2 linked regions of the Methylosinus trichosporium OB3b genome follow. Each later gene encodes a partner of the first gene's protein in a complex. Links are inferred from orthologs where the notes say so. Each region holds a gene or a part of one and is shown in the gene's direction. Other genes may lie near its edges.

Region 1 (6,451 bases):
GACACGAATGTCGCCGACCCCAAACCCCATGACCCGCCTCCGATCCGATTCGCTCGGACCTGTGAAGCGCAAATGCAACGCTTTGGGAATCGCTTCCGTGAACTCCGTAGGCCTGCGGGGAGAGGCGGCGGCGGACGCCGTCATCTTTGTCCGACGTTTGCGCGAGCCAACGGAGCCTGCCGTCTTACCGCTCCACTGTCTGCGTCGCGTCCAGCGTCGCATCGATCCAGGCGAAGAGGCGGGGGTAAATCTCCTCGCGTCCGAGCACGAGATGGCCGGCTCCGGGAGCGAGGATGAAGCTCTTCGGCTCGTTGGCGAGATCGAACAGCCGCCGGCCGAGCGCGATCGGCACGACCGCATCCTTGTCGCCATGGGCGATCAGCAGCGGCACGCGCACCTCGCGGATGGCGAGATCGGAGCGGAACTGGTCCGCCATCAGCCAGCGCACCGGGATCAGCCCATAGCGCGCCTCGGCGACGTCGACGGCCGAGGAGAACGGCGAGTCGAGCACGAGCGCCGCGGATTCATGGGTCGCCGCCAGCGCCGTGGCGACGCCAGAGCCGAGCGATTCGCCGATCAGCACCAGCCGCCGCGCATCGGCGCCGCGGGCGAGCGCCGCGCGATAGGCGGCGTCGGCGTCGCGCATCAGCCCGTCCTGAGTCGGCGCGCCGGTGGAGCCGCCATAGCCGCGATAGGCGACGGCGAGAAAGCCATAGCCGCGCTCGATGAAGCCGCGAAAACGCGGAATGCGGTCGATCAGCGCGCCGGCGTTGCCGTGGAAATAGAGGAGGAACGGCCGCCCCTCGCGCGGCGGGGCGGCCCAGGCGACGAGAGTCTCGCCGTCCTCGGTGGAAAGACGCAGTTCGTCGACGCCGTCGAGCCCGGCTTCGATCGGCGTGACATGGCGCGAATCGGGAAGATATTGCAGGCGGCGCTGAAACAGCGCGAGCGCCGCCGTCGCCGCCAGATAGGCGGCGACGAGCAGGACAGCGGTCGCCTTCAGCGCCAGCATGCGGTCATTGTTCTCCGCCCTGCGCCTTGCTCCGCGCCTCGGCGCGCTCCTCTAGACGCAAGGCGATCCAGCCGGCGGCGAGCACCAGCGCGGCTCCGGCGATCGACGAAGCGAGGTCGAGATGCTCGGGGACGGTCCAGCCGAAGCGCTCCCAGACGGGATCGGTGACGATCAATTCGCCGGCGATCCAGCCGAGCAGGCCGGCGCCGAACCAGACGAGAATGGGAAAGCGCGACAGCGCCTGCATCAGCAGCCCCGCGCCGAACACCACGATCGGCACGGAGACGGCGAGGCCGAAAATGATCAACGGCATGGAGCCGCGCGCCGCGCCGGCGATGGCGATGACATTGTCGAGCGACATCACCGCATCGGCCATGACGATGGCGGCGACGGCGCCCCAGAGATCCTCCTTGGCGGCGACGTTGTGCTCCGTCTCGTCGATGAGCAGCTTGATAGCGACGCCGAGCAGCAGCACGCCGCCGAGCGCCTTCAGCGCCGGCAGGCCCATCATCTGAATGACGACGAAGGCGAATGCGACGCGCAGCAGCACGCCGCCCGCGGCGCCGAGCGCGACGCCCCAGCGCCGCTTGGCCGGTGGCAGCTTATGGCAGGCGAGGGCGATCAGGACGGCGTTGTCGCCGGAAAGCAGGAGGTCGATCCAGATGATCTCGAAGATTTCGAAACCGGCGGTGAACTCGCCATTCATCGGTTTTTATATCCAAGCAGCGCGCGCGGGGCGCGATCGCGCGCGATCATAGACGATCGCCGGCCGCAGGCCAGCAAAAGCGGAACGCCGGCTGGCGGCGTCCGCCGATTCTCACTTCAGGAAGACATAGATGTCGACCTCGAGGCCATCGTCGTCGCTCGTCTGCAGATCGGTGAGATATTCCTCGACGAACAGGTTTTTCGTGTCGAGGCCCTTCTCGTCGAGAAAGGCGGTGATCGCTTCATAGGTCGAATCGATCTCGGCATAGGGGCCGCGATGCTGGAACTTCAGCGCCTTGCCGGCGGGCGAGGCGCCGATCTCGACGCCGCTGTCGAGCTTGGGCTTGCCCTCCGGCGCTTTGGCGAGCGGCAGCATCGCCTCGAAATGGAAGCCATTGTCATCGGTCTCGGTGAAGGCGACGAGCGGGCGGCCGTCCGCCTTCAGTCCCGCTTTCTCGGCCGCGGCCTTCGTTTTGGCCACGGCCTCGCCCAGCGTCTTCAGCCCGTCGGTCCAGGTCCCCTGTCCGCGCAGCCGCGCCACCGGACGCGCCGGAATGTCGATCGCCTGGCCGGCGATCGGATCGACGGGCGATTCGATCGGCGGCTCGACGGTCTCCTGCGCGGCGGGCGCGTCGAGATCGAGCTTGGGCGTCGGCGCCAGCGGGCTCTCGGGCGTGGCGGGAGCTGCGGCGGACGGCGCCTGCGCCACCTGCGCGGGCGCGACGACGGGCGAATCGCCGGCGAATTTTTGCGTTGCGATATAGCCGCCGACCACGACAATGGCGACGAGCGCGGCGAGCCAACCCCAGAGGCCTTTCAGCATCTGCATGAAACTACACTCCTTTTTTGAAAAGCTCTGGCCTGGCCCGAGGCGCAGGCGCGAAAGGCGCCGACGCCGGGGGCGACGGCCTTGGCGCGTCGCGGTCGATTCTTCTATATACTCCTGCAACAGGAAATGAACGTCATCATGACCAGTCCGCTCTCCGACCGGCCGATCCACCGCATGAACGGCGCCGGCAATGAGATTCTGGTGCTCGATCTGCGCGGGGCCAGCCACGAGGTCACGGCGGCCGAGGCGCGCGCCATCGCCCGGGCGTCGGGGCTGCGCTTCGACCAGCTGATGACGCTGCATGAGCCGCGCGCGGCGGGCGCCAACGCCTTCATGCGCATCTACAACAATGACGGCTCACGCTCGGGCGCCTGCGGCAATGGCACGCGCTGCGTCGCTTTCGTCCTCGGTGAGAAGGGGGAGGGCGACGCGCTGCTGCTGGAGACCGACGCCGGGCCGATTCGCAGCTGGCGCCGGGGCGAGACGCTGTTCTCGGTCGATATGGGGGCGCCGAGGCTCGACTGGCGCGCGATTCCGCTGGCCGGCGAAGGCGCCGACACGGCGCGCGTGGCGCTGGCGCCCGCCGTCATCGGCGCGCCGGAGTTCTTCTCGGCGGTGAACATGGGCAATCCGCATGCGGTGTTCTTCGTCGAGGACCCGGCGGCGATCGCTCTCGAAGCGTTGGGCCCGCCCATCGAAACTCATCCGTTGTTTCCCGAGCGCGTGAACGTCTCCTTCGCCAGCGTGCTCGCTCCGGGCGAGATCGCGCTGCGCGTCTGGGAGCGCGGTACCGGCGTCACCAAAGCCTGCGGCTCGGCCGCCTGCGCGACTCTGGTCGCGGCGTCGCGCGCTGGTCTCAGCGGGCGAGAGGCGCGGGTGCGGCTCCCCGGCGGCGATCTCGACATCGATTGGGGCGCCGATGATCATGTGATGATGACCGGCCCGGTCGAGCTCGAATTCGTGACGCGGCTCGATCCACGCATCTTCAGCGAGCAAGAGCGTTGAGCGCGGTCGAGGTCGTCACCTTCGGCTGCCGGCTCAATGTCGTCGATTCGCAGTCGCTGCTGAGCGACGCGCGCGTAAAGGGCGGGGATCTCGTCATCGTCAACACCTGCGCGGTGACGGCCGAGGCGACGCGTCAGGCGCGGCAGGCGATCCGCCGTCTGCATCGCGAGCGGCCGTCGGCCGAGATTGTCGTCGCCGGTTGCGCGGCGCGCATCGATCCGGCGAGCTTTGCGACGATGGCGGGCGTGACGCGCGTGCTCGGCGAGGCGCAGGACGCGCCGCTCGCGCGCAGCGCTTCGGAAGGGCAGACGCGCGCCTTTCTCGCCGTGCAGAACGGCTGCGATCATCGCTGCTCCTTCTGCGTCATTCCGTTCGGACGAGGGCCCTCGCGCTCCGCCGCGCCCGCTGATGTGATCGCCGAGGCGCGGCGGCTCGTCGCCGTGGGGCGGCGCGAGATCGTGCTCACCGGCGTCGATCTCACCAGCTATCGTCATGAGGACGTCACGCTCGGCGCCCTCGCGCGCGAAATTTTGCGCGCGACGCCGCAGCTCGAGCGTCTGCGCCTCTCCTCGATCGACTGTATCGAGACCGACGCCGATCTGCTCGATCTGATGGGCGAGGAGCCGCGGCTCGCGCCGCATCTGCATTTATCGTTGCAGTCGGGCGACGATCTCACCTTGAAGCGAATGAAGCGGCGCCATTCGCGCGCCGACGCCATTCACTTTTGCGCCGAGATGCGCGACGCACGGCCCGACATCGTGCTCGGCGCCGATTTCATCGCCGGCTTTCCGACCGAGACGGAAGACATGTTCGCGCGCACGCTCGATCTCGTCGAGGAATGCGGGCTCACGCATCTGCACGTCTTCCCGTTCTCGCCGCGACCGGGGACGCCGGCGGCGCGCATGCCGCAGGTCGACGGCGCGACGGTGAAGGCGCGCGCGGCGCGGCTGCGCGCCGCGGGCGATGCGGCGCTCACGCGTCATCTCGAGGCGCAGCGCGGCAAGCGGCTGCGCGTCCTGACCGAGCGCGGCGGCCTCGCTCGCGCCGTGGATTTTACGCCGATGCGCACGCCCGGAGCGGAGCCGGGCCTGATGCTCGACATGATCGCGACCGGCCACGACGGCCGGGCGCTGATCGGCGCGCCGGCTCGGGGAGATTTCGCGTTTCGCTATGGATCGAATCCCAGCGATCGAGGTTAGCCTCTCATCGGCGACGACGGTGTGAGGCGATCATGAACACAGCCAATCTTCAGCTCGAGGGACTCTATGCAACGCTCACGGCGCTGTTCGGCGCCTTGCGCGACAAAGGACTGATGCAGCCCGAAGAGATCGACGCTCTGCTCGCCGGCGTCGAGACGCGTCTCGCTTGCGATCCCAACCGCCCGCGCGAGCTGCGCGACGCCAATATCGACGCGATCTGTTTCCCCGCCCGCTTCCTGCGCGTCGCTCTCGCGGGGGGCGCGGTCGGGAAAGACGTCCCGTTTTCGGAGCTCGCGGCGCGCGTCGGCCGCGGCAAGCCCGAGCGCGATTGAAGAGGTCGACATGCGCAGGGCGCGGCGTCGGCTCACGTCATCCGACGCGCGCGAACAGCGAGCCTGAAGGCTCGCTGTTCGAGGGGTGTGAATAGTTCTACTGCGTCATTACAAGCCCATGAACATCGGGGGAGCGTCATTGCGAGGAGCGAAGCGACGAAGCAATCCAGAGCCGCCGCGAAATATCGGAAGATGTCGCCTCACGGCTCTGGATTGCTTCGCTTCGCTCGCAATGACGAGCCCCATTTTCGCTGGGATGCATCAAAAAGATACTGCGTTTGACGCAGTAGAAATAGGATGGCCGGCAATCAATTCGTCCGCAGAATTTTATCCATCGCCTTGCCCCGCGCCAATTCGTCGATCAGCTTGTCCAAATAGCGAATCTCTCGCATGGTCGGCTCCTCGACCTTTTCAACGCGGACGCCGCAGACGACGCCCGTGATCGAAGCGCGCGCGGGATTCATATGCGGCGCCTGCGCGAAAAACGTCTCGAAGTCGGTCCGCTGCTCCAATTGGGCGAGCAGCTCTTGCGCACTATAGCCCGTCAGCCAGGAGATGATCTGATCGACCTCGGCCTTGGTGCGTCCTTTTTTCTCCGCTTTGGCGACATAGAGTGGATAAACGCTCGCAAAGCTCGTCGTATAGATCCGGTGCTTCGCCATAGGCTTCTCGTCGCCGTCAAATCGAATAGCTGAACGAATCATAAGACAGCCGGCTCAGCAGCTGATCCATGTCGCGCGCCGGCTCGGCGCAGCCGGCGGCGCCGATGACGCTCGCCGGCACGCCGGCGACGGTGACATTGCGCGGCACGGGGCGCAGCACCACGGAGCCCGCCGCGATGCGCGAGCAGGCGCCGACCTCGATATTGCCGAGAATCGTCGCGCCGGCGCCGATCATGACGCCATGTCTCACCTTCGGATGACGATCGCCGCTCTCCTTGCCGGTGCCGCCGAGCGTGACGTTCTGCAGGATGGAGACATCGTCCTCCACCACCGCCGTGGCGCCGACGACGAGTCCGGTCGCATGATCGAGAAACACGCCGCGGCCGAAGCGCGCGGCGGGATGAATGTCGGTCTGAAAAGCGTCGGAGGAGCGGCTCTGCAGATAGAGCGCGAAGTCGGTCTGTCCCTTCGTCCACAGACGATGCGCGAGGCGATGCGTCGCGATGGCGTGAAATCCCTTGAAGAAGAGCAGGGGCTCGATGAAGCGCCTGCAGGCCGGATCACGTTCGACGATCGCCTTGACGTCGGCGCGGAAGGCGGCGCCGATCGACGGATCGTCATCGAGCGCACGAGCGAAGGCGTCGACGATGATATCGGCGGGGACGGCGCCATTGCCGAGGCGCGAGGCGACGCGGTGGATAACCGCA
Region 2 (5,322 bases), 4.1 Mb from region 1 along the record:
CGGCGAATTTCAACGGCCTCAATCTGACCGACGGCTCCGCCAGCTCCTACAGCTTCATCGCTTCCTACTCGGAGTCGCATGGCACGGCGGCGTCGAGCCTCAACACCATCGATCTGGCGGCGAGCGCGCTGATCGGCGGCGGCGGGACGTCTCCGGCGGTCGCGGCCGGCTCGGGCATTCTCGAGGCGGCGCAGGCGACCGGCTCGAGCGCGGCGACCGACTTCACGGCTCTCTCGGAGACGGATGTGGGCTCTGCGACCGCCATCGCCGACACGCTGTCGAACGCCGATAAGGTGATCGCCGACCTCACGACCTATGCGGCGAAGATCGGCGCGACGCAGACGTCCGTCGACGCCCAGGGCGCTTTCATCAAGACGCTGAATGATTCGCTCGGAGAGGGCGTCGGCTCGCTGATCGACGCGGATATGAACGAGGCTTCGACCCGCCTGCAGGCCCTGCAGACGCAGCAGCAGCTCGGCGTGCAGTCGCTTTCGATCGCCAATCAGAACAGCCAGCAGATTCTGCGCCTGTTCCAGTAAGACATTTTCGTTCGCGAGAGCGGGGAGGGCCGCGCCTTCGGGCGCGGCCTTTTTTCGTGGCGTCAATCGTCGAAGGCGTCGCGCGGTCGATCGTCGGCGCGATGATGCGCGGCCAGTCGAATGCGTCATTCGCGCCGAGCGCGAGGTAGACGGTCGCTCCGCGCGGCGCTTGGCGCAAGCTGCAAGAAGTCGCGCGTCTCGTTTGGACTTCTGAACGCGCGCGAAATTATCGGAATATCGTTCGGCGAGCGACGCCGGCCCGTCGCGAGCGCGGGCCGGCGTCGATCATGCGCTCTCCTCTCGCGCGGAACTCACCAGCCGCAGCATCCGGATTGATAGGTCACCATCGGATTCGCATAGTCCACTTTGTAATGGTCGACGCGATAGACCGGGTAGGAGACGGTTCCGGCCGCCGAATAGCCGGTGAAATAAGGGCTCACGGGCGCCGCGGAATAGGACGGCGCGACGGAGCGATACTGAGGCCGGTAGCCATAGCCATAGCCATAGCCATATCCCGAGCCATAGCCATATCCCGAGCCGAGGCCGAAGCCGCGCCCACGGAACGCCGAATGATAGCCGTGATAGCGATAGGGCGAGGCATAGGTGTGATAGGGATAGGGGCGTGGCGCCCTGTAATGAGAATAAGAGGGCGCGAATTGGCGGTGGCGATGTCCATAGCCCGAATAATGCGTGCGCTCGATGGGCTGCGCGAAGGAGGCGACGGCGGAAGCCGCGGCTCCGACCGGTCCGGCGAGCGCTTCGCCGGTCGGCGCCAGCGGAGCGGCGAGGCCGACGGCGGCGGCGATCACGAATTTGGACAGTGCGTTCATCGTTCAACTCCTCGACTTGTGACGTGATCGAGCTCTGCGGCCAGCCTGCGCCGCGCGCGGAGCCTCGGCTCATCCTTGCTAGAACCGGTCGGCCGCGCTTCCGGTTCCGCAAATTCGATGAAAATTTTCGTCGTCATCCGCTCGGCGCATCATGCGCCTCGACGAGGACGCGTGTGAGCTCCCCACGCGCGCGGCTGATGCGGCTGCGCACAGTGCCGACAGGGCATTTGCAGATGAGCGCCGCTTCTTCATAAGTGCAGCCGCCGACGGCGACGAGCGTCAACGCCTCGCGCTGCTCTGCCGGCAGCCGCGCCAGCACGCGATCGACCTGCAGCAGCTCGACGAGATGCTCCTGCGTCGGCGCGTCGACGAGCGTCGCCGCATGGCGGCCGTCGGGATCGGCGGTCTCGCGTCGTCGCTTGTGATAATCGCTGTAGTAGAAATTGCGCAATATGGTGAACAGCCATCCGACGAGATTGGTGCCTTCCTCGAAGAGAGCCAATCGCGAGAGCGCGCGCGCCACCGCTTCCTGCACGAGATCGTCGGCGTGATCGGGATCGCTGCATAATGATAGCGCGAGCGCGCGCAGCTGCGGCATGGCGCGCACCATTTCGGCGCGGAGGCGCGCCGTCGCGGGAGAGGCGCGCTCGTCATTCTCTTCGCGCCATTCACGCACGCGCGGAGCGGGCGCGAAGATGCGCGCCGCGCCTTTGCGTCGGCGCTCGCGAGAGAGCAGGGCGGCCTGCTCGCGTCGGAATGACGCGGGCGTGTGGTCTCGTTCGCGCGAATCCCGCATTGGACAAAGCTTTCGTTCGAAACTGGAACGTCGCCTTTCGGCTCGCAGGGACGCGGCAAGGACGGGGCCGCATCGAGCCGGCCGCGCGGCCGCAGAAACGCCGAGAACGGCGCTCGACGCGCGCTTCGTGAACGCCCAGAATGAGGCGGGCGCCGCCTGATTCGCCGATCGGGGCGCCGCTTCGAGCAGCGGCCGGGGACGAGATGACCGACGAATTGAACCAGCCGCTGGGCGTCGGCGGGGAAGAGCCACGGCGGGCGCCGGGAAGAGGGCGCGGCGCGCTGCTCGCCGTCGCCGGGACGCTCGGCGCCGTTGCGGTCGCGGCGGCGCTCGTCGCGCCGAGGATCGGCGGCGACGGCCAGCCCTTCGCCGTCGCACGCATCGAGACGATCGAGCCGCCGAAGATCGTCGAGGCGCCGCCCGTGGAGCCCGTCGCGCCGGCGCCGCCTCCGACCGAGGCCGAGCGTAATGCGGCGGCCATCGCCGAGATGGAGCGCTTCTCCGGCGTGAAGGTGACGCGTGGGGGCGGCGGCGACGCGCCCGGCGCGCTCGTCATAAAAATAGAGGAGAGCGGGCCCGAGCTCGCTCCGGCGCCCGACAAGCGACTCGTCGAGAAGACGAGCGACGGGCTGCTGCCGCGCATCGGCGCGGATGGCGCCAAGCCGATGGACGTCTATGCGCGCCCCGCCGATCTCTCCGCGCGCCTGCCCGCCGGCGCGCCGCGCATCGCGCTCGTCGTCGGCGGAGTGGGGCTCAATGCGCGCCTGTCCGACAGGGCCATCGACGAGCTGCCCGCCGCGGTGACGTTGGCGCTCGCGCCCTATGGCGCCGCCGTCGAGGCGACAGCCGCTCGCGCCCGCGCCCGCGGCCATGAGATTTTGCTGCATGCGCCGATGGAGCCTTACGATTTCCCGGTCGAGAATCCGGGGCCGCATACGCTGCGCGCCGGCTCCGACGCGCTCGGCGATCTGCATTGGCTGATGAGCCGTTTCACCGGCTATGTCGGCGTCGTCAATTTCCTCGGCGCGCGCTTCACCGCCGAGGCCGGGGCTCTGCGCCCGGTGCTGGCGGACATCGCCGCGCGCGGCCTGCTCTATATCGATGACGGGGCCTCGCCGCGCTCGCTGGCGCCGAGCCTCGCGTCCGGGCTCGGGCTCGCGTCGGCGCGCGCCGACGCCGCGATCGATGCGCGGGCGAAGCCGCAGGAGATCGACGCGCAGCTCACGCAGCTCGAGGCGCTGGCCCGCCGCAACGGCCAGGCGATCGCCGTCGCCGAGGCGCTGCCGGGCGTTATCGCGCGGCTCTCGCATTTCGCCCGCGATCTCGAGCGGCGAGGAATCGCCCTTGTCCCGGTGAGCGCGCTGGCGGGGCGGGTGGATGTGTCGGAGGCGCGCGCGGGACGAGCCAAATGAGCGAATTGCCGTACCGCCCTTGCGTCGGCGTGATGCTGCTGGACCGGCGCGGCCGCGCCTTTGTCGGGCGGCGGCGCGCCAAGCGCTCCGATCCCGTCGCCATCGATCATGAATGGCAAATGCCGCAAGGCGGAATCGACGAGGGCGAGGAGCCTTTCGCCGCGGCGCTGCGCGAATTGCACGAGGAGACCAATGTGACCAGCGTCGCGCTGCTCGGCGAGGCGCGCGACTGGTACAGCTATGATCTGCCGCCCGAGGCGATGAAGCGCTGGACCGGCAAATATCGCGGGCAGACGCAGAGATGGTTCGCGCTGCGCTTTCTCGGCGAGGAGTCGGAGATTGACATCGAGCGACCCGCCGGCGGTGCGCATGAGCCGGAGTTCGACGCCTGGCGCTGGGAGGCGCCGTCGCGCCTGCCGGAGCTGATCGTGCCGTTCAAGCGCGCGGTCTATGAGCGCGTGGTGGAGGATTTCGCCCATCTCGGCGCGGAGTAGGGCGGAGCGGCGTTGTCGCTTCACGATCATGCGCGGATCATGACTGCGATCCTGCGCCTGGGGATAAGTTTTCGCGCCGCGCTCGCGCCTAGGAAGCGACCAATGGCGCCGGCCGCCTCCTCTCCCCGCGTGCGGGGAGAGGTGAGGTGAGGGGCCAGGAGAGCTCGCGGCGCGCTTCACAGTCTCGCCAGCCCGCCGGGCTCCCCACCTCTCCGCGTGCGGAGAGAGGGGGCGGCCGGCGCCGCGGCCTTCGTCGGAAGGGGTGGGGTGTAAGGCTTCAGCCCTTCTCCGGCAGGTTCAGGCGGATGTGCAGCTCGCGCAGCTGCTTCGGCGTCGCCTCGGAGGGCGCCCCCATCAGCAGATCCTCGGCGCGCTGATTCATCGGGAACAGCACCACCTCGCGCAAATTCTCCTCGCCGGCCAGCAGCATCACGATGCGGTCGACGCCCGGCGCGATGCCGCCATGCGGCGGGGCGCCATATTGGAAGGCGCGATACATGCCGCCGAATTTCTCGAGCAGCACCTCCTCGCCATAGCCGGCGATCTCGAAGGCCTTCTTCATGACGTCGGGGCGATGGTTGCGGATCGCGCCGGACGACAATTCGATGCCGTTGCAGACGATGTCATATTGAAAAGCGAGAAGATCGAGCGAGTTCCTCGTCTCCAGCGCCTCGAGCCCGCCTTGCGGCATCGAGAAGGGATTGTGCGAGAAGTCGATCTTCTTGTCGTCCTCGTTCCACTCGTACATCGGGAAGTCGACGATCCAGCAGAACTCGAACACATCGGTCTTGCAGAGGCCGAGCTCCGAGCCGATGCGCAGACGCGCGGCGCCGGCGAGCTTGGCCGCCTTCAGCTCCTCTCCGGCGGAGAAGAACAGAGCGTCCCCGGCCTTCACGCCGCCCTTGGCGGCGAGCGCGGCCAGCGCCTCCGGCGGAATGAATTTGGCGATCGGCCCCTTGCCGACGAGCGCGCCATTCTCCTCGTCGAAGATGATATAGCCGAGGCCCGGCGCGCCTTCCGAGCGGGCCCAATCATTGAGCTTGTCGAAGAAGCTGCGCGGCTGCGCGGCGGCGCCCGGCGCCGGAATGGCGCGCACCACCTTGCCCTTGAACGCCTTGAAGCTCACATCGTCGCGCGCGAATTCCGCGCTCACGTCGGCGATGATCAGCGGATTGCGCAGGTCCGGCTTGTCCGAGCCATATTTGAGCATGGCGTCGCGGAAGGCGATCTTCGGAAAGACCTGCGTCACCG

What was found.
Region 2: the proteins of dapF (region 1) and CQW49_RS19845 are in contact, whole or in part, in a solved structure (PDB 5YGU), measured with the Escherichia coli proteins. The link is inferred for Methylosinus trichosporium OB3b from one-to-one orthologs.

Annotation. Positions count from the first base shown.
Region 1 is NZ_CP023737.1:50,195-56,645, forward strand. What follows is about bases 1,619-4,617. They hold dapF (diaminopimelate epimerase), read left to right. Parts: upstream 1,619-2,684; coding sequence 2,685-3,551; downstream 3,552-4,617. Other genes in these bases: CQW49_RS00220 (TerC family protein), read right to left, coding at 1,619-1,718; CQW49_RS00225 (GyrI-like domain-containing protein), read right to left, coding at 1,830-2,546; CQW49_RS00235 (MiaB/RimO family radical SAM methylthiotransferase), read left to right, coding at 3,548-4,617. In the rest of the region: CQW49_RS00210 (IS4 family transposase), read right to left, coding at 1-30; CQW49_RS00215 (alpha/beta hydrolase), read right to left, coding at 185-1,012; more of CQW49_RS00220, read right to left, coding at 1,017-1,618; more of CQW49_RS00235, read left to right, coding at 4,618-4,750; CQW49_RS00240 (hypothetical protein), read left to right, coding at 4,783-5,082; CQW49_RS00245 (DUF2200 domain-containing protein), read right to left, coding at 5,391-5,744; cysE (serine O-acetyltransferase), read right to left, coding at 5,761-6,451. UniProt on the Escherichia coli protein: Involved in the succinylase branch of the L-lysine biosynthesis and in the biosynthesis of the pentapeptide incorporated in the peptidoglycan moiety. Catalyzes the stereoinversion of LL-2,6-diaminopimelate (L,L-DAP) to meso-diaminopimelate (meso-DAP).
Region 2 is NZ_CP023737.1:4,185,728-4,191,049, forward strand. Bases 2,333-5,322 are described here. They hold CQW49_RS19845 (RNA pyrophosphohydrolase), read left to right. Parts: upstream 2,333-3,573; coding sequence 3,574-4,071; downstream 4,072-5,322. Other genes in these bases: CQW49_RS19840 (divergent polysaccharide deacetylase family protein), read left to right, coding at 2,369-3,577; aspS (aspartate--tRNA ligase), read right to left, coding at 4,349-5,322. Also shown: CQW49_RS19825 (flagellin N-terminal helical domain-containing protein), read left to right, coding at 1-539; CQW49_RS25180 (hypothetical protein), read right to left, coding at 851-1,369; CQW49_RS19835 (sigma-70 family RNA polymerase sigma factor), read right to left, coding at 1,503-2,165. UniProt on the Escherichia coli protein: Master regulator of 5'-end-dependent mRNA decay.